Regions from separate parts of the Paenibacillus sp. FSL R7-0198 genome, predicted to be linked through region 1. Evidence: riboswitches for the same ligand, from Rfam matches in the RefSeq annotation. Region 1 holds a riboswitch; each other region holds the start of a gene.
What was found. Region 1 has a riboswitch for S-adenosylmethionine ahead of MKY87_RS10360 (methionine ABC transporter ATP-binding protein). Riboswitches for the same ligand answer to the same signal wherever they lie in the genome.
Positions count from the first base shown of each region.

Region 1 (7,409 bases):
ATCTAAAGGGGAAAAGTTCGCTAATGATATTCGAGAAGCATGCCCAGCTCAAGTATAAATACGGCAATCGAAAGTTTTGGGCAGAAGGGTACTATGTGAGTACAGTGGGTCTAAATGAAGCAACGGTAAGAAAATATATTCGAGAACAAGAAGCACATGATCAAGCGTTAGATAAGCTGAGTGTAAAAGAATACGAAGATCCATTCAGCAGTAATCGGAGCAAAAAGAAGTAAAACCAGTTTAACTGGTGAGTGAAAGTGACAAACAACACTGAGCCTGAACAGCCCTGCTGTCAGGCTAGCGTCTTTAGGCGCAGTTTGGCAACAGGGGGTTATACCCCAAGAGCAAATCACCCGTTGGACGGGTGGTCCTGATTTAGCTAAGGCGAGCTGAGCGACTGAACTCGACATTAGCCCAGCAAGCGAGGATTAGCGATACATCGGGGTATCATATCATCCGTCTTTGTCTGCTCTATATGATTTTTAGCATTAGTGTGTGATGGCTTTAGCATCATGAGCCAGTGCTGTTTTCAGCATGCCATACCGGTGTTCGTGACTCATCTCAAACAGCCATGGCCGACGTGGTGCCGTCAGATAACCGAGACAATCCCGAGTCTGAAGCCAGTCATGTCTGGTGATCGGTTCATAAGGCGTGTCCCCCCATACGGAGAGCAGTTCTGGACTATATAATCGTTGCCCTTCTGGAAGCCATTCCTCATCAAGCAGCGCCTGAGCGTATAATGTGTGATCACCCGCCTCGTCTTCACGATCGGTAAACAGCCCAGGCCAATATTCGGCACGCGAGCCACGATGGGGAACCGAACGTGCAAACTCCAACACTTGTGTGTGTACTTGCTCCACGCCAAACAACAGGGCATATAGCCCTTTGCCAAACATGATTCGCTCATCCAGCTTGCCAAAATGTTCAATGACGCGTCCTGCGAGTCCTGCTCCCCGTCCAAGAGGGAAGACGATATGATTCAGACCCGCCAAATTATGCAGATGGAATGCGGGTTTGGAGAGGACTTCTTTTTGAAAATAAGGATGCTGCACCACCCGGCTCTCGATATAGTTCTGCTCATTAATAATTAATGCCACACTAAGCAGTGAACTGCACCGTTCCAGCCAAAAGCGTTCCCAAAACGGCGTCATAAACGCCGATACGTGAAAGTGCGACAAGAGATGGAAACAGCTTCGTCCGATCCGGCGACTGTTCATATACAGCAGAAGCTGTGGATAGGCATCCTGGAAAATGAGTGCATTGCATCGCTCCAGCAGTCGGTACATATGCTCGCGATCGCTTTGATTCTGTAGATTATGCATTAAGTCACTCTGAAGATCTGTCATGTGATATCCGCCGTTGCGAGAGACCATATGGGCCAGCAGTGCCCAATGCAGTTCGGGATATTGTTCATAACATTCCAAGTAGGCTGCCGTGCGGGTGATATTACTCCGATTGTGCTCCTGAGTCAGTGTCTTAATCTCTTCCAGAATGATGCAATCTTCTTCACAGACGAGTGCGCTTTGAACCTGGTCCGTGCGTGCAAAAGACTTGCCGCTGGCAGGTAACAAACGCTCCACCTCAGACTGTAAGGCAGCTGCCGTATCTGTATCCCACTCGATGTCACGCAATGGGTGACGAAGCTGTGCAGAAGCTTGCCATGCCGCCTGTTTGCCACGCCAGATTTCCCGGGCAGCACCCGGAATGGAACGGACCATCTGCAGGAGGGACCCGTGATGTTGTTCGCTGGAAGAATCGGTTCTGGTGGAAGTCATGATGTGACATCCTTTCATGATGTTCTGGGTTTAAATTCACAGAGCATGTGGTTTATTCTAAGTATGCGCTGATTATTTGACTTCCACTCGCCAATTTGCTTCACTTAGGGTAAGACAAGGTACAGAAAGGGAGATGAACCGAATGGAACAGATTACTTCCAAACCGGCTTTTGATGTAGCCATCCAATCCCCACGTTTGACGATTGCCGTATTCAAGGCAGACTGGTGTGGAGACTGCAAATACATCGATCCGTTTATGCCTGAAGTTGAAGAGAAATATGCACGTGAACTGACTTTGATTGAGGTCGACGTGGATCAGGTTGGAACGGTTAGTGAAGAGCAGAATATTCTTGGTATTCCGAGTTTTGTGGCGTATACAGATGGCCGCGAACTCGTACGGTATGTGAACAAGCTGCGCAAGTCGAGAGAAGAGATTGAGCAGTTCCTGGATCGCGCAGTTGAGGTGTACAACACGATCCATAAATGATAATAAAAGTATGACAGGTTCATGTTGTAAAAGGGTATACTTAAAAGAACGCCATTTCTCTTGAAATAGGGAAATGGCGTTTGTGTGTTGGACACGTTCTATGTAAGAAACGTTTCTGTACATAACCCCAATGACCTGCGGGTCATTATTTCACCAGACGTTAACATTTTGTCACAAAGCGCGACGTCAATGAACATTTTATCCGGTATAATGAATTTAGTTGTGAAATAAGTGTCAAAGTACCGAAACAAGCGGAGAATATTCTTCGCCATCTTAAACCAACAGCGGGTGAGAAAAAATTGAAACACTTAACTTTGTTTAAATGGTTAACCGTATTAACCTGTCTTGTCATGTTTCTGGCCACTTTTGGTGGAGGCATCGTAACCAAAACGGAATCAGGCCTTGGCTGCGGAACGGAATGGCCTTTATGTAACGGAAAACTCGTTCCGGCACATACTGTGGCTTCACTTATTGAATATTCCCATCGCGCTGTGAGCGCACTGGCTGGACTGTTGTCCATTGCCTCGTTTGTTGCTTTTCTGCGGTTCGGCAAGTCACGCCGTGATCTGCAATTGTTTTCTTTCTTAACCTTGGTATTTGTTATCGTCCAGGGAATCATGGGGGCTTTTGCCGTTGTCTTCTCCCAATCTTCAGCAGTTATGGCACTGCATTTTGGTTTTGCACTGATTGCTTTTGCCAGTTCCCTAATGATGGCGCTGGGCATCAGGCAAGAAGCAAAAGATGGCGGATTGGAGCGCCTGAATAAATACCCTCGGGTTAGCAGAAAATTCAGGAATCTGGTCTGGTTTTCCACCATTTACACATATCTCGTGGTATACACGGGTGCATTTGTGAGTCACACGGATTCTGCCGGCGGATGTTCCGGATTCCCGCTCTGTAACGGGCAGATTATTCCTGAGCTTTCGGGTGGGGTAGCGGTTGCTTTTGCTCACCGTGCAGCTGCTGCGTCGCTCGTGATTGTTATTGCGATCCTGGGTCACTTCGCTTACCGTAATCATCCGGACAACAAGGAAATGCGTACTCTGGGTGTGGTATCCGTTGTTCTTATTCTGATGCAAGTAGTCATTGGTATTTTCATGATGGTGACAATGAACCGTCCGGAAGTATACATGTTCGTAGCTCTTGCTCATATGCTGGATATCGCCATATTGTTCGGGGTTTTAACCTATATGAGTTTCCTGGTGTACAAGCTGTATCGACCGGTTAATCGGTTCTAAGAGATATATCCATTCTTTATTCAAAGGTAATTGGGCTAAATATGAAAGTCCACCATCCAGTGATGTACATCATTGGACAGGTGGACTTTGTTTGATGTCAGGGGGATCAGGGCAACCTATGGCAAGCAGCAATTACACGGAATGGATGATGTGTTACGTTTACGGTGATGAAATCTTGTTGATTTGGAAAAGAGGAGGTTAGATATGCTGCGAACGTTGCTGGGGGAAAAACCGCGTATCAATGAAGGTAAATTAAAGGCAGCGATGGACGCAATGGCGCATACGCTTGAGCTATTTCAGCGCCAAATGCATGTGGACCGTGATCCCACGCATGACTATCGGAAACTGTATGTGTGGACTCAGGGACTCATCTCCTCACTGGATGAACTGGAGCAAAGCAGTTTCGCTGCTGCTCATTTTCGTAAAAAGGTCGTTGCAGGTTCAACGGATGATATGACGCCGACTGAAAAAGCCGAGTATGCACGGTATGTGTATTTCTACAAAGATGGCTTTATCCGTTGCTTTGCCATCCTGGATAAAGTGGGCACGGTATTAAATGAAATATTCCAGTTGAATACTTCAAATACCAAAGCACATTTTTCTTATTTTACTGTGTTAAGGCAGTTCGACTATGCGAGGGAACATCATGATCTTGCGTTGCAATTAATACAGATCAAGGACTCTTATCGTGAGCCGATGAGCAAGCTGCGCAAACGACGTAATATGGAAATTCACTACATGAACTCAGAAATGCACGATGACCTGTGGCAGTTACACCAGACCATGCAAGGTAAAGTGAAATTGGAGGATCTGAATCAGCATGTGCAGGAAATGCGTCAGGGCGTCGATATGGTCTGTGAAACGTTAACAGCCTCTTATAGTTATATCAACAAAATATGGAAAAGAAATAATTCCCTTTGACAAATCGGAATACTTGGAATATACTGAGTTTCAATCGAATGTTACATGGATATAACTGATATTTCGGAAGTTACGTTCACATTATAAAGCATAAACTACATGAACTTATAAAATCCTACAACAACATATTTCTTATCGAGAGCGGCGGAGGGACAGGCCCGATGAAGCCCGGCAACCGATTTGTAACGACATGATACATGTGTCATTCGTTATAGATGTTAGGTGCTAATTCCTACAAAATGGTGCAAGACACGATTTTGGCAGATGAGAAGGTATATTCTTTCACGTGAAGAGCCCTCTTTGTATCTGCAAAGGGCTCTTTTTTTGTACTTTAAGGGGAGTTTTCCTTTAGATCGGGTAAAGATACATGTAGGTGGTTGGAAAGGGGCAAGTGCGATTGATTGAATTAAAAGGTTTAACGAAAACGTACGGCAAAGGGAAAAAATCTACAACAGCGTTATCCGAGCTGAACTTGAGCATCCAAAAGGGTGAAATCTATGGTGTGATTGGCCATTCCGGAGCTGGTAAAAGCACATTGATTCGCTGCATTAATTTGCTGGAACGGCCTACGGAGGGTGAGGTATGGGTCGACGGAATCAACCTGACTGAACTGAGCAAAACCGAATTGCAGCAACAGAGACGCAAGATCGGGATGATTTTTCAACACTTTAATCTGTTATCTTCGGCAACGGTATATGACAATGTAGCTTTTCCACTAAAGCTTGTGAATACCCCCAAGGAAGCCATTGATCGCAAAGTGAAGGAAATGCTCGCACTGGTTGGTCTGGAGCACCATAGCAGCAAATATCCGGCTCAATTATCAGGTGGACAGAAACAACGTGTAGGGATTGCGAGAGCACTTGCAAGTGATCCAAATGTACTTCTCTGTGATGAGGCTACTTCGGCACTTGATCCGCAAACGACAAATTCAATCCTGAAGTTATTGCTCGATATTAATGAAAAATACAACCTTACGATTGTGCTGATTACACATGAGATGCATGTCATTCAGAACATCTGTGACAAGGTGGCTGTCATTCATCAAGGCGGCATTGTGGAACAGGGACCTGTAACAGAAGTGTTCCTGAAGCCCCAACATGCGATTACGCGAGACTTCATGATGCGTGACCATGAAGCTGGACTTGCTCTGGAAGAGACCGCTCTGGCAAATGCAGGCGTTGAATTGCAGGCAGGTGCTGCTTCCAAACTTGTGAAGATATCTTTTCTGGGTAACAAAACGTATGAAGCGATTTTGTCCAGGACGGTACGTAAGACAGGTGTGGATTTTGCCATCCTGCAAGGAACAATCTCTACGATCAAACAGGTTCCTTATGGACAGCTGACCGTTCGGTTCGAGGGTGATTCCATTGCGATTGATCGGACGATATCAGAATTAACCGCAGAGGGACTTGATGTGGAGGTGCTTCGTTAGATGGATTTTTCAACAGTTCGTTGGGAAGAGGTTGGCAAAGCCTCCATTGAGACACTGCAAATTTTGGGTGTATCAGGCTTGTTCACCGTAATCTTTGGTTTACCGCTCGGAGTTCTGCTGTTCATGACAGCCCGATCTGCTTCGATCAAATCACGGACGGTGTACATTATATTGTCCTTGATTGTTAATATTTTGCGCTCAGTCCCATTTATCATATTGATTGTTGCTCTTATTCCATTCACTCGTTCACTCGTCGGTACTGCTACAGGTGTGTTAGGTGTTATACCACCTTTAGTTATTTCAGCAGCTCCTTACTTTGCTCGATTGGTGGAGACGACGTTGCGAGAAGTTGATCGGGGTGTCATTGAAGCGGCACAGTCGATGGGTGCATCGACCGGACAGATTGTAAGACGGGTATTACTGCCTGAGGCGTTACCTGGTTTGGTTGCTGGGATAACCATTACCATCGTTACGCTTGTCTCTTATACGGCAATGGCGGGCATGGTTGGTGGTGGAGGACTAGGAACGCTGGCAATCAACTATGGGTATTATCGTTATCAAAATGAAATCATGATTATATCCGTAGTGTCGATGATTATTCTAGTGCAAATTCTCCAGATGGCTGGAGATCGCTTGGTTACATTTTTCACCAGGAAATAACACATAGATAACATGATGGTCATGCAATCACGCGGATGCCACATGAAAAAAATGATTAGAGAAGGGGTTTTACACATGAAAAAATGGTCATTTGCTCTACTTAGTCTTATGTTGATTGCGGTTCTCGCAGCTTGCGGAAACAACAAGGACGCCGATAGCGGCGCAGACAATTCAGCAGGCGCACCACGTACAGTTGAATTGAAAGTTGGAGCTTCACCTACACCACACGCAGAGATTCTGGAAAGCATCAAGCCTGAACTGGAAGCACAAGGAATTCGTTTGCAAGTCGTTACGTTTAATGACTATGTACAACCTAACCAGCAACTTGCTGACAAAAAATTGGATGCAAACTTTTTCCAGCATCAGCCTTATTTGGACACAGAGAATAAAGAACGTGGATTCAACCTCGTTTCTGTAACACCTGTTCATGTTGAACCTTTTGGCGGCTACTCCAAGAAGATTAAGTCTTTGGATGAATTGGCAGACGGCGCAAAAGTAGCGATTCCGAATGACCCATCCAATGGTGGACGTGCACTGTTGCTGCTCGCGAAGGAAGGTATTATTACGCTGAAAGACAACACAAATATTACATCTACGATTCAAGACATCACAGCCAATCCGAAGAACCTGGATATCATCGAGCTGGATGCAGCTATGATGCCTCGTCAATTGGATGAAGCAGATCTGGTATTCATCAACGCCAACTATGCGCTTGAAGCAAACCTGAATCCGGCAAATGATGCTTTGCTGATCGAAGATCTGCAAGGTAACCCATACGCAAACATCCTCGTTTCCCGTGAGGACAATAAGGATTCAGATGCCATTCAGAAACTGGCTGCTGCCTTGCACTCCGAAGAAGTGAAAACATTCATCAAAGAGCGTTATAAAGGTGCAGT
Region 1 is NZ_JBBOCB010000001.1:2,414,631-2,422,039, reverse strand. Features, by position in the region: gene tnpA (IS200/IS605 family transposase) at 1-233, shown strand, start outside; gene MKY87_RS10380 (DUF2515 family protein) at 489-1,775, opposite strand; gene MKY87_RS10375 (thioredoxin family protein) at 1,918-2,262, shown strand; gene MKY87_RS10370 (COX15/CtaA family protein) at 2,562-3,500, shown strand; gene MKY87_RS10365 (Cthe_2314 family HEPN domain-containing protein) at 3,705-4,421, shown strand; SAM riboswitch class I at 4,551-4,692, shown strand; gene MKY87_RS10360 (methionine ABC transporter ATP-binding protein) at 4,819-5,853, shown strand; gene MKY87_RS10355 (methionine ABC transporter permease) at 5,854-6,513, shown strand; gene MKY87_RS10350 (MetQ/NlpA family ABC transporter substrate-binding protein) at 6,589-7,409, shown strand, end outside.

Region 2 (7,409 bases), 3.2 Mb from region 1:
CCTCTTCCAATGTAAGGCCATCGGATACTTCAACCATTTTCATAATCTCCGCTGGGGAGAAAGAGTGCATCGTGATGTTTGGGAAACGCTCTTTGATGGCTTTCAACAGGTCTGTATAATAGCTGAAAGGCAAGTTTGGATTCGTTCCACCTTGCATCAAAATCTCGGTACCATTCACATCTTCCGTTTCCTGAATCTTCTGGAAAATAACTTCGTCCGGAAGCACATAACCTTCATCCGAACCAGGTCTGCGGTAGAAAGCACAAAAACGGCAGTACACATCACACACGTTTGTGTAGTTGACGTTACGCCCAATTACAAATGTTCTGTATGGTTCAGGGTGCATGCGTTTCATAATGACATTAGCAGCTGCCCCGATTTTGTCCACTTCATTGGATTCAAATAACTGAATCGTGTCTTCCAAGTCCAAACGTTCGCCCCGAAGGGCTTTATCTAAGATACGGTCTACCGTACTCATCGTAAAAAAGCCTCCCTCATGAAGAGAAATTATATAACGATCCGTCCCAACTTGTTCAAGAGAAGCAAGTTCTGGTGGCAACATCGTATTTCTGTACTCCACATATCGTAACACAGGTTACATGTGAAAAAAAGCACCTTATGTTCAGGTGCTTTAAAAATAAGTAAAAATTTTTACATATGGAAAAGAATTAGTTCGAACTTAAGTGATACGCATCGGCGTATTCGGGCATCCACTTTTGCTAGGATTCCTGAAGTGCTTGCTCCAAATCTACAATGAGATCTTCGATATCTTCCAGACCTACGGAGAAGCGCAGCAACCCGTCTGTAATGCCACGGTCACGGCGAACCTCAGCTGGCATTGCCGCATGAGACATCATGGCTGGGTAGGACAGAATACTCTCCACAGCTCCCAAGCTTACAGCAACAATAGGTAGCTTCACCCGGTTAAGAACTGCTTTTGCGCGATCACCTGAACCGACGTCAAATGAAACGACAGCTCCATATCCTGTGGATTGACGCTCATGTGCCTCGCGGCCCGGATGATCCTCCAGTCCAGGATAAAAGACAGCGGTAATATCACTGCGCTCATTAAGCCATGCCGCAAGTTTAGCTGTGCTCCGTTCACTATGAGCCATACGAGCCCCCAAGGTTTTCATCCCGCGCATCAGAAGCCAGGATTCTTGTGCCCCGAGTACAGTTCCGAGTCCATTTTGCAACTGTTTCAGTTGTACGCCAAGTGATTCCGTGCGAGCAACTGCTAACCCCGCTAACACATCACTGTGACCTCCAAGAAACTTGGTAGCACTATGTACAACGATATCCACGCCAAGCTCAATTGGACGCTGATAGTACGGTGTCATAAAGGTGTTATCCAGAATCGTGATCAGGTCATGTTCCTTCGACCAGTCAGTCACTGCAGCGATATCCGTAATACGCAGGGTTGGGTTGGATGGTGTTTCCATATAAACTGCCTTGGTGTTTGGCTTGAGCGCCGCTTTTACTTCATCTATATTGGTCATGTCCACAAAGGTCGTCTCGATCTGCATACGGCTTAATATGGAAGTAAGCAAACGATACGTTCCTCCATATACATCTTCCGTTACAATCATGTGATCTCCTGCGGAGAACATCATGAACACGCTGGAGATCGCCGCCATTCCCGATGAATAGGCGAATCCCCGTGCTCCGCCCTCCAGCAGTGTGATGTAATCTTCCAAAGCCTGGCGTGTCGGATTACCAGAACGACTGTAATCATGTTGAGGCGGATTGAAGATATCAAAATGATGGAAGGTTGAAGCTTGATAGATTGGTACACTGGAGGCTCCAGTTGTTTTGTCGATCTCATCACCAAAATGAAGCAATTTGGTATCAAATTTCAACTCGGAATTCGGCTTGTTGTTGGACTCACTCATGAGTGCACGCCTCCTTCAACTTCCTGTTGTGCAGCAGTAAGAGCATTGCCAAGATCTGCAATCAGATCATCCGCATGTTCAATGCCTACGGAGAACCGGAGCAGTCGATCATCCACACCTACAGCATCACGAATTTCAAGCGGAATATCCGCATGCGTTTGTACCGCTGGGTAGGTCATGAGGGATTCCACTCCACCGAGACTTTCGGCAAAAGCAATCAGTTTGATATGACGCAGCAATGGTTCAACATAACGTGCATCCTTCACTTTGAAAGAGAAGATACCTGTGTTACCCGTGGATTGTTTATTCTGCACCTCATACCCCGGATGATCCGACAGGCCTGGATGGTACACTTCACCCACCGCTGGATGCTCAAGCAAATATTTGGCAATGGTAAGCGCATTGTATTCATGACGCTCCATGCGAAGAGCCAGCGTTTTCATACCTTTCATCAACTGGTAGGAGTCACTTGGTGACAATACCGCTCCAATGGAATTATGCAGGAATGCCATCTCTGCAGATAATGCCTCACCCTTAGTTATAATTAGTCCGGCCAGCACATCATTGTGTCCGCCCAGATATTTGGTAGCGCTATGAATGATGATATCGGCACCGAGTTCAATCGGACGTTGGAAAAATGGAGTCAACAACGTGTTGTCAACAATGGTCAACAGGTTGTAACTTTTCGCCCAGGAAGCAACAGCTTCCACATCAGTGATCATCATCAGTGGATTGGTTGGTGTTTCAATGAATACAGCTTTGGTATTCGGCTGACGAACCTTCTCCAATGCTGCAAGGTCATTTGTGTCCACATAACTTGCAGTTACGCCGAAACGGGACAAGATGCGTTCAAGCAGACGATAGGTTCCACCATACAGATCCAGCGATACAATCAGATGATCCCCTTGACCAAACATGGCAAAGATCGTTTGCAGTGCGGCCATACCCGAGCTACAGGCGAACCCTGCATCACCGGACTCCAGCGCTGCAGCCGCTTCTTCCAACACTTTACGGGTTGGATTAGTTGTACGAATATAATCAAACCCCGTGCTTTGTCCAAGCTTCGGGTGGCGAAACGCAGTGGATTGATAGATCGGAAAGTTAATGGCGCCTGTTACCGGTTCATTGATGGACCCAATTTGTGCTAAGCGGCTTTCGATTTTCAACTTGTTGTTGTCTTCCATTGCTGCATCCTCCTGTAATCTCGATTAGATTTGCGGGCCAATATCGTAAGGTGTTTCTTGATACACATAGTAATTGAGCCAGTTAGAGAATAATAAGTTGGCATGAGCGCGCCAAGTAGCCGGTGGCACACGGGAAGGATCGTCATTCGGATAATAATGTCTAGGCAATGCGATATCCAACCCTTTGGCTGTATCCCGGTCATACTCCCACTTTAATGAGAACGGGTCATACTCGGCATGTCCTGTGGCAAAAATCTGTTTGCCGTCTTTGGTAGCAACCAGGAAGATCCCCGCTTCCTCGGATTCAGCCAAAATCTCTAAATTCTCATTCTTTTCAATATCTTCGCGTCTCACTTCCGTATGACGGGAATGTGGAACGTTGAATACTTCATCGAATCCACGCAACAACGGAACATGTGGTTTATTGATGGTATGCGGGAAAACGCCAAAACACTTTTTATCCAGTGCAACCTTAGGTACGTCAAAATGATGGTATAAACCTGCCTGGGAAGCCCAACATATGTGGAGGGTTGAAGTCACATTGGTTTTGGTCCATTCGAAGATTTCCTGGATTTCATTCCAATAGTTCACGTCTTCGAAATCCATCTGTTCCACCGGGGCACCCGTAATGATCATTCCATCGAAACGACGGTGCTCAATCTCATCAAAGGTTTTATAGAACAGATCCAAATACTCCTGAGACGTATTCTTCGACGTATGGGATTTGGGATGTACGAGAACAACATCCACCTGAATAGGCGTGTTTCCCACCAGACGAAGCAATTGTGTTTCGGTCGTTTCCTTTGTGGGCATCAGGTTTAATATAGCGATACGGAGTGGACGAATATCCTGCTGATATGCAGAAGTTTCATCCATGACGAAGATATTCTCTCCTTCAAGTACTTCTTTTGCTGGTAGAGTATCGGGTATTTTGATTGGCATGGTAAGTCTAACTCCTCCTTGTGCATAGATAGATGCAGCCACCTCTGGCTTGATGTCTTCACATCAATACAGTTATAGTCTGCCTTGAGCTTGTAAAAACATTGAATTGCTCTTTCATCCAACGTTACAAACAACCTCAAGTTCCCTTAGCGAAAATCACTGCTGAGAAGTCGGGGCATATGACAAAGACCTTCCTCGGATTTCGAGAAAGGTCATATGTAAATAGATATGCGCCTCTCTCATCTCTCAGTTACAACAGTGCCACTTGACACTTGGTCGCTGCAAGAATTAGCACCGTGCGGTATACCGCCGGTTGCCGGGTTTCATCGGGCCAGTCCCTCCACCTACTCTTGATAAGATTTCGCTGTATTAGATTGTAATTTAATATGGTTCACCGTCTACTTTATTACATTAATGCCCTCACGTCAAGTTGCAGTTCTCCGTCTGCTGTCCAGATCGGAACCGTTCATCATCCGTTGTCATACACTGCCTCAGGGCGCGAAATAGACACATTTTTGCGCTTGAAAGCACCTTGTACCAGCGGTATACTAAACAAGGTGTTATAAACCCTTATGTGAGAGGTGACATATTAAATGGATGGCGACCCGAGGCCTGACTGGCAGCCGAATTCCGACAAACTGCATAGAGAATTGACATCAGCATGCCGGCAGCGGGACGTGACTTCCGTTTGATTATATAGTGAACGCAGCCCTGATCTCCAGGCTCCGCTGCCGACCGGCTGATTTGTTCTTTTTGCGCCCATAATGATAATATCCGCCAAGTTGGCGGGTGCAGAAGGAGTAGATTAACGATGAAAATCCGGTTGGTAAACAACGGTGTATTTATTCCGGTGGACGACATTCAGCAGGCGCTGACTCCACCAGCGGAAGGATTTTACTGGATTGATGCAGACGTAGACGATTTGGCGGTACTTCAGCCGCTGTTCTTGATGCATGATCTGGCTGTGGAAGACTGTCTCAGTGACGAAGAACAACGTCCGAAGATTGAAATTTATGAGAACCATTATTTTATTGTAATTAATAGTATCCGTTTCGATGATGAAGAAATATTTCTACGTGCGGTGAACTTGTTCCTCGGCAGACATTTCATTATTAGTGTTACAAAGCAAAAGGTCAGCGAATTGCGTACACTGAAACCAATCCTGTGGGAACAGGAAATCAGTACACCGGATCGTCTGCTGTATTTGCTGGTTGACTTGATTGTTGATAATTATTTCACCGTAGGTGACCGAATTGAAGCACGGATCGAGAAGCTTGAGGAAGACATTCTGATGCACACCAAAAAGTCACATCTGAATGAAATCATCGGGCTGCGCAGTGAGATTCTGTGGCTGAAGAAAGTGCTCGGACCTCAGAAAGAGGTCATTAACACCCTGAACAAAAAAGATCTGCGTCTCATCGATGATCAACTGCAAAAGTATTTCAGTGACATCTATGAGAATGCTGTAAAAATATCTGAAACCTTTGAGACTTATCGCGACCTGATGGGCAACTTGCGAGAAGCCTACCAATCCAGTATTGCGAACCGGGCGAATGAGATCATGCGTGTATTTACCGCCATTACCACGGTCTTCATGCCGCTGACGGTCATTACCGGTATATACGGCATGAACTTTACGAATATGCCAGAGCTTAACTGGAAATACAGCTATTTTGTTGTGATTGGCCTGATGGTTACACTGGGCCTCAGCATGTTCTTCATTTTCCGCAAGAAAGACTGGGTATGAACTCGTATGAAATAACAAAGACGAAGCGCTCCTCCGGGAGAAACGCCTCGTCTTTTTTCATTTCTAATCATTAACCAACATTCTTCTCTGTCTCTGCGTGCCGACGGAAGCGGATTCGAATCATGCGCAGTCTTTCATAGACCTGCTCCAGACTTCCTCCATCGGGTTTCTCTCCTCCATACACCTTATGTAATACTGGCTTCAGGAACGTATCTCCCAGCTCCTCATACGCACTCCATACGGCCTCTTGTTCGTTCTCTGGCATCACTGCCAGCTCCACATCAAGTAGACAATCGGTGTCATAACCTTCGTGATCCAGTGCCTCTAACAGCTCAACCAACTCGCGTCGGGATAATCCGGATCGATTAACAATCTCCTCTAAAGTATACCCTTCCTTCATTCCTTCAAGCACCTGCTTACGCGTGGTGAACTTATCAAGTTCCTGCTTGTACTTCTGCTCTCTCTGCTTGTATAACCAACTCTCATACTCTTCTTCCTTCAGCGCCGTGTATACCCAGTCCAGCGGGAATGTCGTTGAACGCTCCAACCCGTTTGTAATCTCCATCCATTCCGTACCGTACTCAGTCGCTTTGCTCTCTCCTACGCCCGGCAGTTGCATCAGTTCATCCAGCGATTGCGGAACAAAAGCACTGATCAAACGCAGCAGACGATTCGTTGCAATAAAATACGGTGCCTTCCGGTCAGACACAGCTCTCTTCCTGCGCCATGTGCACAGATCCGTATATAATTGCTCATTGCCGTATAACTCACTGTAACAATGGAGCCGCTGTCCACCATAACTGCGTGATTTCAGATCATCATTCTCATGAAATAACCCCTGCAACTGCGGTCGGTACCCCTCACTCATCTGTATGGCAAGCTGATGACGGTAAATATGAAGCAGCTCCTCCCAAGAAGTCCCTTCATACCAGATGCTGTCCTCACGCTCTCCTTCCTCGTAGCGACTCCAACCCAGCTGCCAACTATCTTCCTCTTCCCCAATCCATAGCTGTGCATACTCTGCATTCTGATCTGACATTCTGGACAATCTGTTCATGAAAATGACTTCCATTTTCGTTCCCTCCCTTTGAATATTCAGCTTATACGAGTTAAAGATACTACCTATAGGCAGCACAAAAAAAACACCCCTCCTGCAAAATCCATGCAAGAGAGGTGCTTCCTCATTAACCGTACTATGCTGTTGCCCATATCATACCACAATGGTAAAATTCGTCAATCCCTTAATGAACTACTTATTCAATGCCAACTTGGCAAGCGCCAGCGAACCACACAGACCCGCATTGTCACCAAGTCCTGGTGAAACAACATACTGGTCAATGTCGGATTGAAGTGCCGGATGCTGAACGTATCCAGCCAGCAACTCCTGCAGTTTGCTACGCACCATCGGGAAGAGATGCTCCTGCTTCATTACTCCGCCACCCATGACGATTTTCTGCGGAGAGAGAATCAGAACATAGTTCATCAGTGCATGTGCCAGGTAATGTGCTTCGATCTCCCAAGCTTTATGATCTGCCGGCAGTTCATAAGCCGGTTGCTCCCAACGTTTGTTAATGGCTGGTCCTGCTGCAAGGCCTTCGAGGCAGTCACCATGATACGGACAGAAACCCTCGTATGTATCCTCCG
Region 2 is NZ_JBBOCB010000001.1:5,646,293-5,653,701, reverse strand. Features, by position in the region: gene mqnC (cyclic dehypoxanthinyl futalosine synthase) at 1-478, opposite strand, end outside; gene MKY87_RS24810 (trans-sulfuration enzyme family protein) at 720-1,892, opposite strand; gene MKY87_RS24805 (PLP-dependent transferase) at 1,889-3,076, opposite strand; gene metA (homoserine O-acetyltransferase MetA) at 3,101-4,018, opposite strand; SAM riboswitch class I at 4,255-4,378, opposite strand; gene corA (magnesium/cobalt transporter CorA) at 4,830-5,765, shown strand; gene MKY87_RS24790 (HRDC domain-containing protein) at 5,836-6,837, opposite strand; gene MKY87_RS24785 (ROK family protein) at 7,015-7,409, opposite strand, start outside.
Region 2: linked by a shared signal. The riboswitch ahead of metA (homoserine O-acetyltransferase MetA) and the one ahead of MKY87_RS10360 (methionine ABC transporter ATP-binding protein) in region 1 are both predicted to bind S-adenosylmethionine.

Region 3 (7,409 bases), 270 kb from region 1:
CTCATCTGCAGGAACAAGCGGGATCGATTCAGGGCGTGGTACGAACCATACGCGAGATTTCATCACAGACACAATTGCTTGCATTAAATGCCGCCATTGAAGCTGCGCATGCAGGGGAATACGGACGAGGATTCGATATCGTGGCTAAGGAAGTCAAGAAACTATCCGCAATGGTGGAGAGTTCGATCAATGAGATTCGTGATAGCGTGACTGGAATAACCAAGGAAATTGGTAATATCACAGGCGGCACCAAAAAAGTAGAGGAATACGTTGAGCGGAGCCAGAAGCAGATTGAGATCGCTTTGAATGATTTTACAGCAATTGCTGCTTCGGCTCACTTGCTGGATGCCAAAGCGGAGCATGTGACCAGAATCGTATAAAAATATATAGTAATAACGGTTCCGTGCACAGGAACCGTTTTTTTTTGTCGTTCAGTACACAAAAAAACGGGAATTTTTGTGATCAAACGGGGACACAATACTTGGGAATACCTGCAGCTTCACATGCAGAGAAATGGTGGGGTGGGAACATGTGGTCAACAATTCTATCCTACGTGCCAGATTCGTCCATATGGATTCAGGCATTCTTGGTCTTGATTATTCCGATTGGGATTACCATGACCATGCGCTGGATCAATGCCGCCATAAAGCGTGGAAGCTTCTCGCGTTCGAAGCAACCTGCTGTATCCTCGGAGGATATCTCGCCAGCAGCCAAAGGACAGGGTCAAGGAACCGAAACGGGCCATTATGCCAATATTAAATTAACCGAGAAGTACAATACCAATCTGATTAGCGTAAAAGAAAGCTTTGGACAAAATGCAGATGTGCATATTCGGGAATTTACCATTAGGGGAACGAATACACGGGCTGCGGTCATCTATACCGAAGGCTTGGTAGATCAAGATTTGATTGATGATCACTTGATTACACCGTTGATGTTAGAAGGGGTTCCCATGCTTAAACAGGAAGGATTCCTCCATCCGGACAACGCCCACTTATTGTCGGCATATCTGCAAGATCAATTACTTCCTGTCAGTCTGGTTGAGGAGACGAAGTCCCTTCAAGAGCTTGCAGTAGGTGTACTTTTTGGGAAAAATGCGCTTTTGGTCGATGGACTGCCGGGTGCTTTATTAATTGGAGCCCATAAGATCAAAACAAGAGGTATGAATGAACCCCTGTCTGAGGGATTGCTTCGTGGGCCACGTATTGGTTTTACAGAGCAATTAAGCGATAATACAGGCATTTTGCGTCGTTATGGAAGTGATCAGAGCCTGTTTATTAAGAAGTATGAAGTGGGTTCACGGATCAAAAAAGATTTGGCGATAGCCTATATTCAGGATATTGCCGATCCTAATCTCGTGGCTGAAGTATGCAAGCGAATTGAAGAGATGGATATGGATTCGATGCTGGAATCTGGTTATGTGGAACAGCTCATTGAAGATAATACACTGAGTCCCTTTCAGCAGGTTCTGAATACGGAAAGACCTGACCGGGTAATCGGTGCTTTGCTTGAAGGTCGAGTGGCTATTTTATTGGATGGAACGCCATTTGTCCTCGTGGTACCCGTGACCTTCAGCATGTTGCTCCAATCTCCTGAGGATTACTATGAACGCTGGATTCCCGGTACATTTCTCCGGGTCCTGAGGTTTATGTCCGCCATGCTGGCCCTTCTTGCTCCAGCGCTCTATGTCTCTTTTATATCGTTTCATCCGGGGTTGATTCCGACCAAGCTGGTACTGACGATTATAGAAACCCGGACTGGAGTACCGTTTCCTTCTATTATAGAAGTGCTGATCATGGAGCTCTCCATTGAGATCCTGAGAGAGGCGGGAATACGTTTACCCAAGCCGATTGGACCTGCGATGGGTATCGTTGGCGGTTTGATTATTGGTCAAGCTGCCGTACAGGCGGGAATCATCAGTCAGTTTCTTGTTATCGTTGTAGCTGTTACAGCCATATCCTCTTTCACGATTCCTGTCTATAGTGCGGGATTAACGCTACGGATTCTCCGGTTTGCTGCCATGTTTAGTGCTGCAATACTAGGTCTGTTTGGTGTCGTTATGTTCTTCTTGCTGGTTTGTACACATCTTGCACGACTCTCCAGCTTTGGAGTGCCTTATGTCGCACCAGCTGTTCCATATCACTTGAGTGATTGGAAAGATTTTGTCATTCGTGCTCCACTCAACATGATGAGAAGACGTCCCGAGATGACGAATCCGGTAGATGCAGATCGCAAGAAGTAGACAATCCACAGAAGGTCTGGAGGTACAACAAAGTGAATGACTCGCGAGTGAAAATTAACACCACACAGGCCGTTGTTATTATCGTTAACTACATGCTTGGAGCGGGTATTTTGACGTTACCTCGAACAACTAGCAGAGCCGTTGGAACGCCGGACGTCTGGATTTCCATCCTGCTGTCAGGGCTCATTGTCACAGGTATTGGTCTGATTTTGGTTACCCTGTGCCGCAGATTTCCTGAGAAAACCGTGTTCCAGTTTACCCGGGAGATCACCGGGCGCTGGATTGCTTACATACTGGGTTGTGTGACAATTTTGTATTTTATGATCATTTCAGCATTCGAAATTAGAGTCATGGCCGATGTCACGGGGATGTATCTGCTTGAGCGCACGCCTACATGGGCTATTGTAATGGTATTTATGTGGATAGGCATCTATATGATCTCCGGTGGGCTTGGTGTCATTATTCGCGTGTTTGAGATCATCCTGCCGATCACCTTGATTATATTTGTCATGGAGATATTGCTCAGTAATCAGCTCTTCGAAATTAGTAACCTCAGACCCGTATTGGGTGAGGGCATCATGCCTGTACTCAAAGGGCTGAAACCATCGCTACTGTCGTATACCGGTTACGAAGTTATGCTGGTCATCACTGCATATATGCAAGATCCGAAGAAAAGCAACAAGGCAATGACATGGGGGTTAACTATCTCTACAATGGTATATCTGATCACTGTTGTAATGGTCGTAGGCAGTTTGTCCTTGGATGGAATTAAGACCAGAACATGGCCAACATTGGATCTGGTACGAAGTTTTGAGATACAGGGACTGATATTTGAACGTTTCGAATCGTTATTGCTGGTGATCTGGATTATGCAGATTTTCTCGACATTTGCCATTACCCATTACTGTGCTTCCGTAGGAATCCGGGACTTGTTTCGGGCAAAGAAGATACGCTGGATTATGTATGCCCTGCTTCCATTCATTTATCTGACGGCAATGATGCCTAAAACAGTGTTTGAAACTTTTGCACTGGGCGATATGCTAGGTAACGTATCTGTAGTTTTGTTCGCTATATTACCTCTGGTATTGTTGCTTATCAGCATAATTCGCAAAAAAGGAGGCAAACACGCATGATTTCATTCCGCCTGTGCTTAAGAGTAACTTGTGCTGTGTTCATCCTGTGTATAATATCAGGTTGCTGGAGCAGCCGCGAGATAGAAGATCTAAGCTTGTATGTAGGTCTCGGGATTGACGTTGGAAAAGAGACCGATTTCGAGAAGAAGATTTCAGCGCAGGGTGGGCATTATCCCAAACAAAACAATGTCACAGCAACCGTTCAGATTGCCCCTGGGAATTCTAGCAGTCAAAAAAGTCAGCAATCTGGTTCACCCTCTTCTGGCAAAGAGTCTTATTCCAATGAGCAGCTTACGGGAGATTCCATGCTGCAAATTTTTCGTCAGTTTGCTTTGCGGCGAGATCGTCCACTCATTGGACATCATCTGAAGGTTATTGTGATCTCCAAGGATATTGCCAAAAAGTATGGACTGATTCAATTGCTCGATTTTGTACTCCGGGATAACGATATTCGACCGAACTGTCTTGTACTGATTAGTCACCAGCGGGCGGTTGATGTGCTTACCTCAGATGATCCTTCCCGTATTCCTGCATTTTACCTTACAGGCATTACGAACAATGCATACATTTCCAACAAGATTCTGGAACCCGTTTCGCTGGCAAAACTGGATGCACAGATGCAGTCCGGGTCCAGTTTTCTGCTTCAAAATGTGCTGAATGCCAATGGAGAGGACAAGTTCTCCGGGGGCAGCATATTTGCTGCAAATACAACCAAATTTCTGGGGGAACTCAGCCAAACTGATTTGGAAGCTCTGTCCTGGCTTATGCCTAAAGAACAAGGTGGTGTCATAAAAACATATAGTAAGGAGGGTTTCACGGTACTCTATGAAATCAAGAAGAAGAAAATCAAAATCATTCCGAAGGTTAATGGCGATGATATCTCGTTCCATGTGAAGGCAGAGTCTGAAGGATGGCTAATGGAGGATTGGCGGGCACCGGAAGAAGAGGAAAAGGGTGCATATCTGAAAGAAATGGAAAACGATTTTGCTGAACTGGTCGAGCAACAGATCAAACAGTTACTATACAAGCTCCAACATACCTACAAAGTCGATGTTGCTGGTTTCCGCGATAGCATTCGTATTAAATATCCAAAAACGTGGAAGAAGGTTAAAGGGAACTGGGATGAAATCTTTGCTACTATACCCATTACGTATGAGGTAAAGACCTCCATCATCAATCCGGGGTCTTCTACGGAATAGCGAGGTGTGCCATTTATTATTTAAATGTTGACACATTCATGATCAATCGCTATATTTATAAAAAATCATTTTCTTATCCAGAGAGGTGGAGGGACTGGCCCTTAGAAACCTCAGCAACAGATCTGAAGGATACTGTGCTAATTCCAGCGGGTGAAAGCCTGATAGATAGGAGCGTTTGTTTTTATTTGTCAGTAACGGCGCACTCTTTAGGAAGAGTGGGTCTTTTTTGTTTTTTCTGGATGAAGAAGTAGGGGAGCAGCAGGTATGGAGAACAACAACGACAAAGGGCATTTTCAGCGAAAAATGCAGGCACGGCATGTGGTCATGCTCTCTCTCGGAGGAGTCATTGGAACAGGATTATTCCTCAGCTCAGGTTACACCATTCAGCAGGCGGGACCACTGGGAACCATTCTGTCCTATCTGATCGGAGCCATCGTTGTATATCTGGTGATGCTCTGTCTTGGTGAACTGTCTGTTCATATGCCAGAGACGGGAGCATTTCATAGTTATGCAGCCAAATATATCGGACCGGCAACAGGTTACACGGTGGCTTGGTTATACTGGTTAACCTGGACTGTTGCGCTTGGCTCCGAATTCACAGCCGCCGGATTGCTGATGCAGCGCTGGTTCCCATCGGTGAACGTATGGATATGGAGCGCGCTCTTTGCACTGATGATCTTTCTGTTTAATGCATTAACGGTGAAATTATTTGCGGAATCCGAGTTCTGGTTCTCATCTGTAAAAGTAGTTACTATTGTAATCTTCATTATTATCGGTGGCGCAGCCATGTTTGGTATCATTCCCATGGCGGATTCTGAACCGGCTCCATTTCTATCAAATATTACCGCATCCGGGTGGTTCCCTCATGGGGCTACAGCGATATTGATGACCATGCTTGCTGTAAACTTTGCCTTCTCAGGCACCGAGTTAATCGGCATTGCCGCCGGTGAGACGGAGAATCCGGAAAAGACGATACCAAAGGCTATTCATACAACGCTGTGGCGTTTGGTTATTTTCTTCATCGGAACGATTGTTATCTTGTCGGCCTTGCTGCCCATGTCGGATGCCAGTGTACTGGAAAGTCCGTTTGTAGCGGTAATGGAGCGGGTGGGAGTACCCTATGCAGCAGACATTATGAACTTTGTTATTCTGACGGCGATTCTCTCTGCTGCCAATTCAGGCCTATATGCATCTTCACGGATGCTCTGGTCTTTGGCTGACAAAAGAACGATCTCTCCGTGGTTTGCCAAATTGACCAAAAGCGGGGTACCGCTGAATGCACTTCTGATCAGTATGGTGGGTGGTGCACTAGCTTTGCTGTCCAGCATCATTGCACCAGGTACCGTGTATATTACTCTGGTCTCCATCTCAGGTCTGGCTGTCGTTGCGGTATGGATGAGCATCAGTGCCTCCCAATACATGTTCCGCAGACAATATATCCGGGAAGGACATGCGGTCAAAGATCTGGTCTACCGCACACCACTGTATCCGGTGGTACCAATTGTTTCATTTATATTATGCCTAGCTTCATGCATAGGTATTGCCTTTGACCCGACACAGCGAATTGCGCTGTATTGTGGGGTTCCGTTTATCGCAGTATGTTACGCTGCTTATTATCTGACAGAACGTGTGAATAAGAAAAGAGGACAAGTACATGACGCAAGCACAACAGACTAACCCCATAGAACAGATCCTGCGTGAACATCCGGTCATGATTCTGGATGGAGCGCTGGCAACGGAACTTGAACAGCATGGATGTGATCTCGATGATCCACTATGGTCTGCTCGTGTGTTGCTTGAGAATCCGGATGTTATCGTTCAGGTCCATGCAGATTATTTTCGAGCAGGAGCCGACTGTGCGATTACATCCAGTTATCAGGCGACGGTGGATGGTTTCCGCAAGAGAGGGATCGATGAACAGGCAGCACTGGACCTGATTCGCAAGACGGTGCAGCTGGCTGCACAGGCGAGAGATGACGTATGGGCAGAAGTGCAGAGTGGTTTAGTAGGGAGAGAAAGCTCGACAGGTCAGCTTGTAGAAGTTCCTTCGATACGTTCCGAGACCGTGGAGAGTGAGGAGCATATAACAGGTCGTACAGGGGATCGCGAAGAAGACAGTCTCCGTCCACGTCCAATTATTGCTGGGTCCGTTGGGCCGTACGGCGCCTATCTGGCGGATGGTTCAGAGTATGTGGGACATTACGGCGTGTCGGATGAGACACTTGCTGCATTTCACCGTCCACGTATGGCGGCGTTGCTTGAAGCAGGTGCAGATATTCTGGCGTTTGAGACGATTCCATCCTTGCAGGAAGCACAGGTGCTGGTTGATTTGCTGAAGGAGTTTCCTCATGCATATGCCTGGTTATCTTTTTCTTTAAAAGACGGGACAAGCATCAGCGAGGGCACACCCCTTGAGGTATGTGCACAGACATTTGGCTCCGAGCCGCAGATTGCGGCGATTGGCCTGAACTGTGCTCCGATGGAAGTCGTGACGGAAGCCGTAGGCATTCTCAGCCGTGCCAGCGACAAACCTGTTATTGTGTATCCGAACTCGGGAGAAGTATACGATGCAGCAACGAAGACGTGGAGTGGACAGGGTACATGTGGCAGTATGAGTGATGCTTCGGAGGCATGGGTTGCTGTGGGTGCAAAAATCATTGGCGGCTGTTGCCGTACTACGCCACATCAGATTGGCGAACTTGCGAAGAAGTGGCGGAATTAAAAGACTTGATGTAGAGTTGTACCCCGAAAAGCTAGAGATACAACCAAATATGAAGAAGCCCTCACGACCCATTACTGGATTGGTGAGGGCTTCTTCAGTGTGATTTAGCGTTA
Region 3 is NZ_JBBOCB010000001.1:2,688,488-2,695,896, reverse strand. Features, by position in the region: gene MKY87_RS11725 (methyl-accepting chemotaxis protein) at 1-380, shown strand, start outside; gene MKY87_RS11720 (spore germination protein) at 530-2,242, shown strand; gene MKY87_RS11715 (GerAB/ArcD/ProY family transporter) at 2,275-3,375, shown strand; gene MKY87_RS11710 (Ger(x)C family spore germination protein) at 3,372-4,574, shown strand; SAM riboswitch class I at 4,645-4,746, shown strand; gene mmuP (S-methylmethionine permease) at 4,839-6,251, shown strand; gene mmuM (homocysteine S-methyltransferase) at 6,229-7,296, shown strand.
Region 3: linked by a shared signal. The riboswitch ahead of mmuP (S-methylmethionine permease) and the one ahead of MKY87_RS10360 (methionine ABC transporter ATP-binding protein) in region 1 are both predicted to bind S-adenosylmethionine.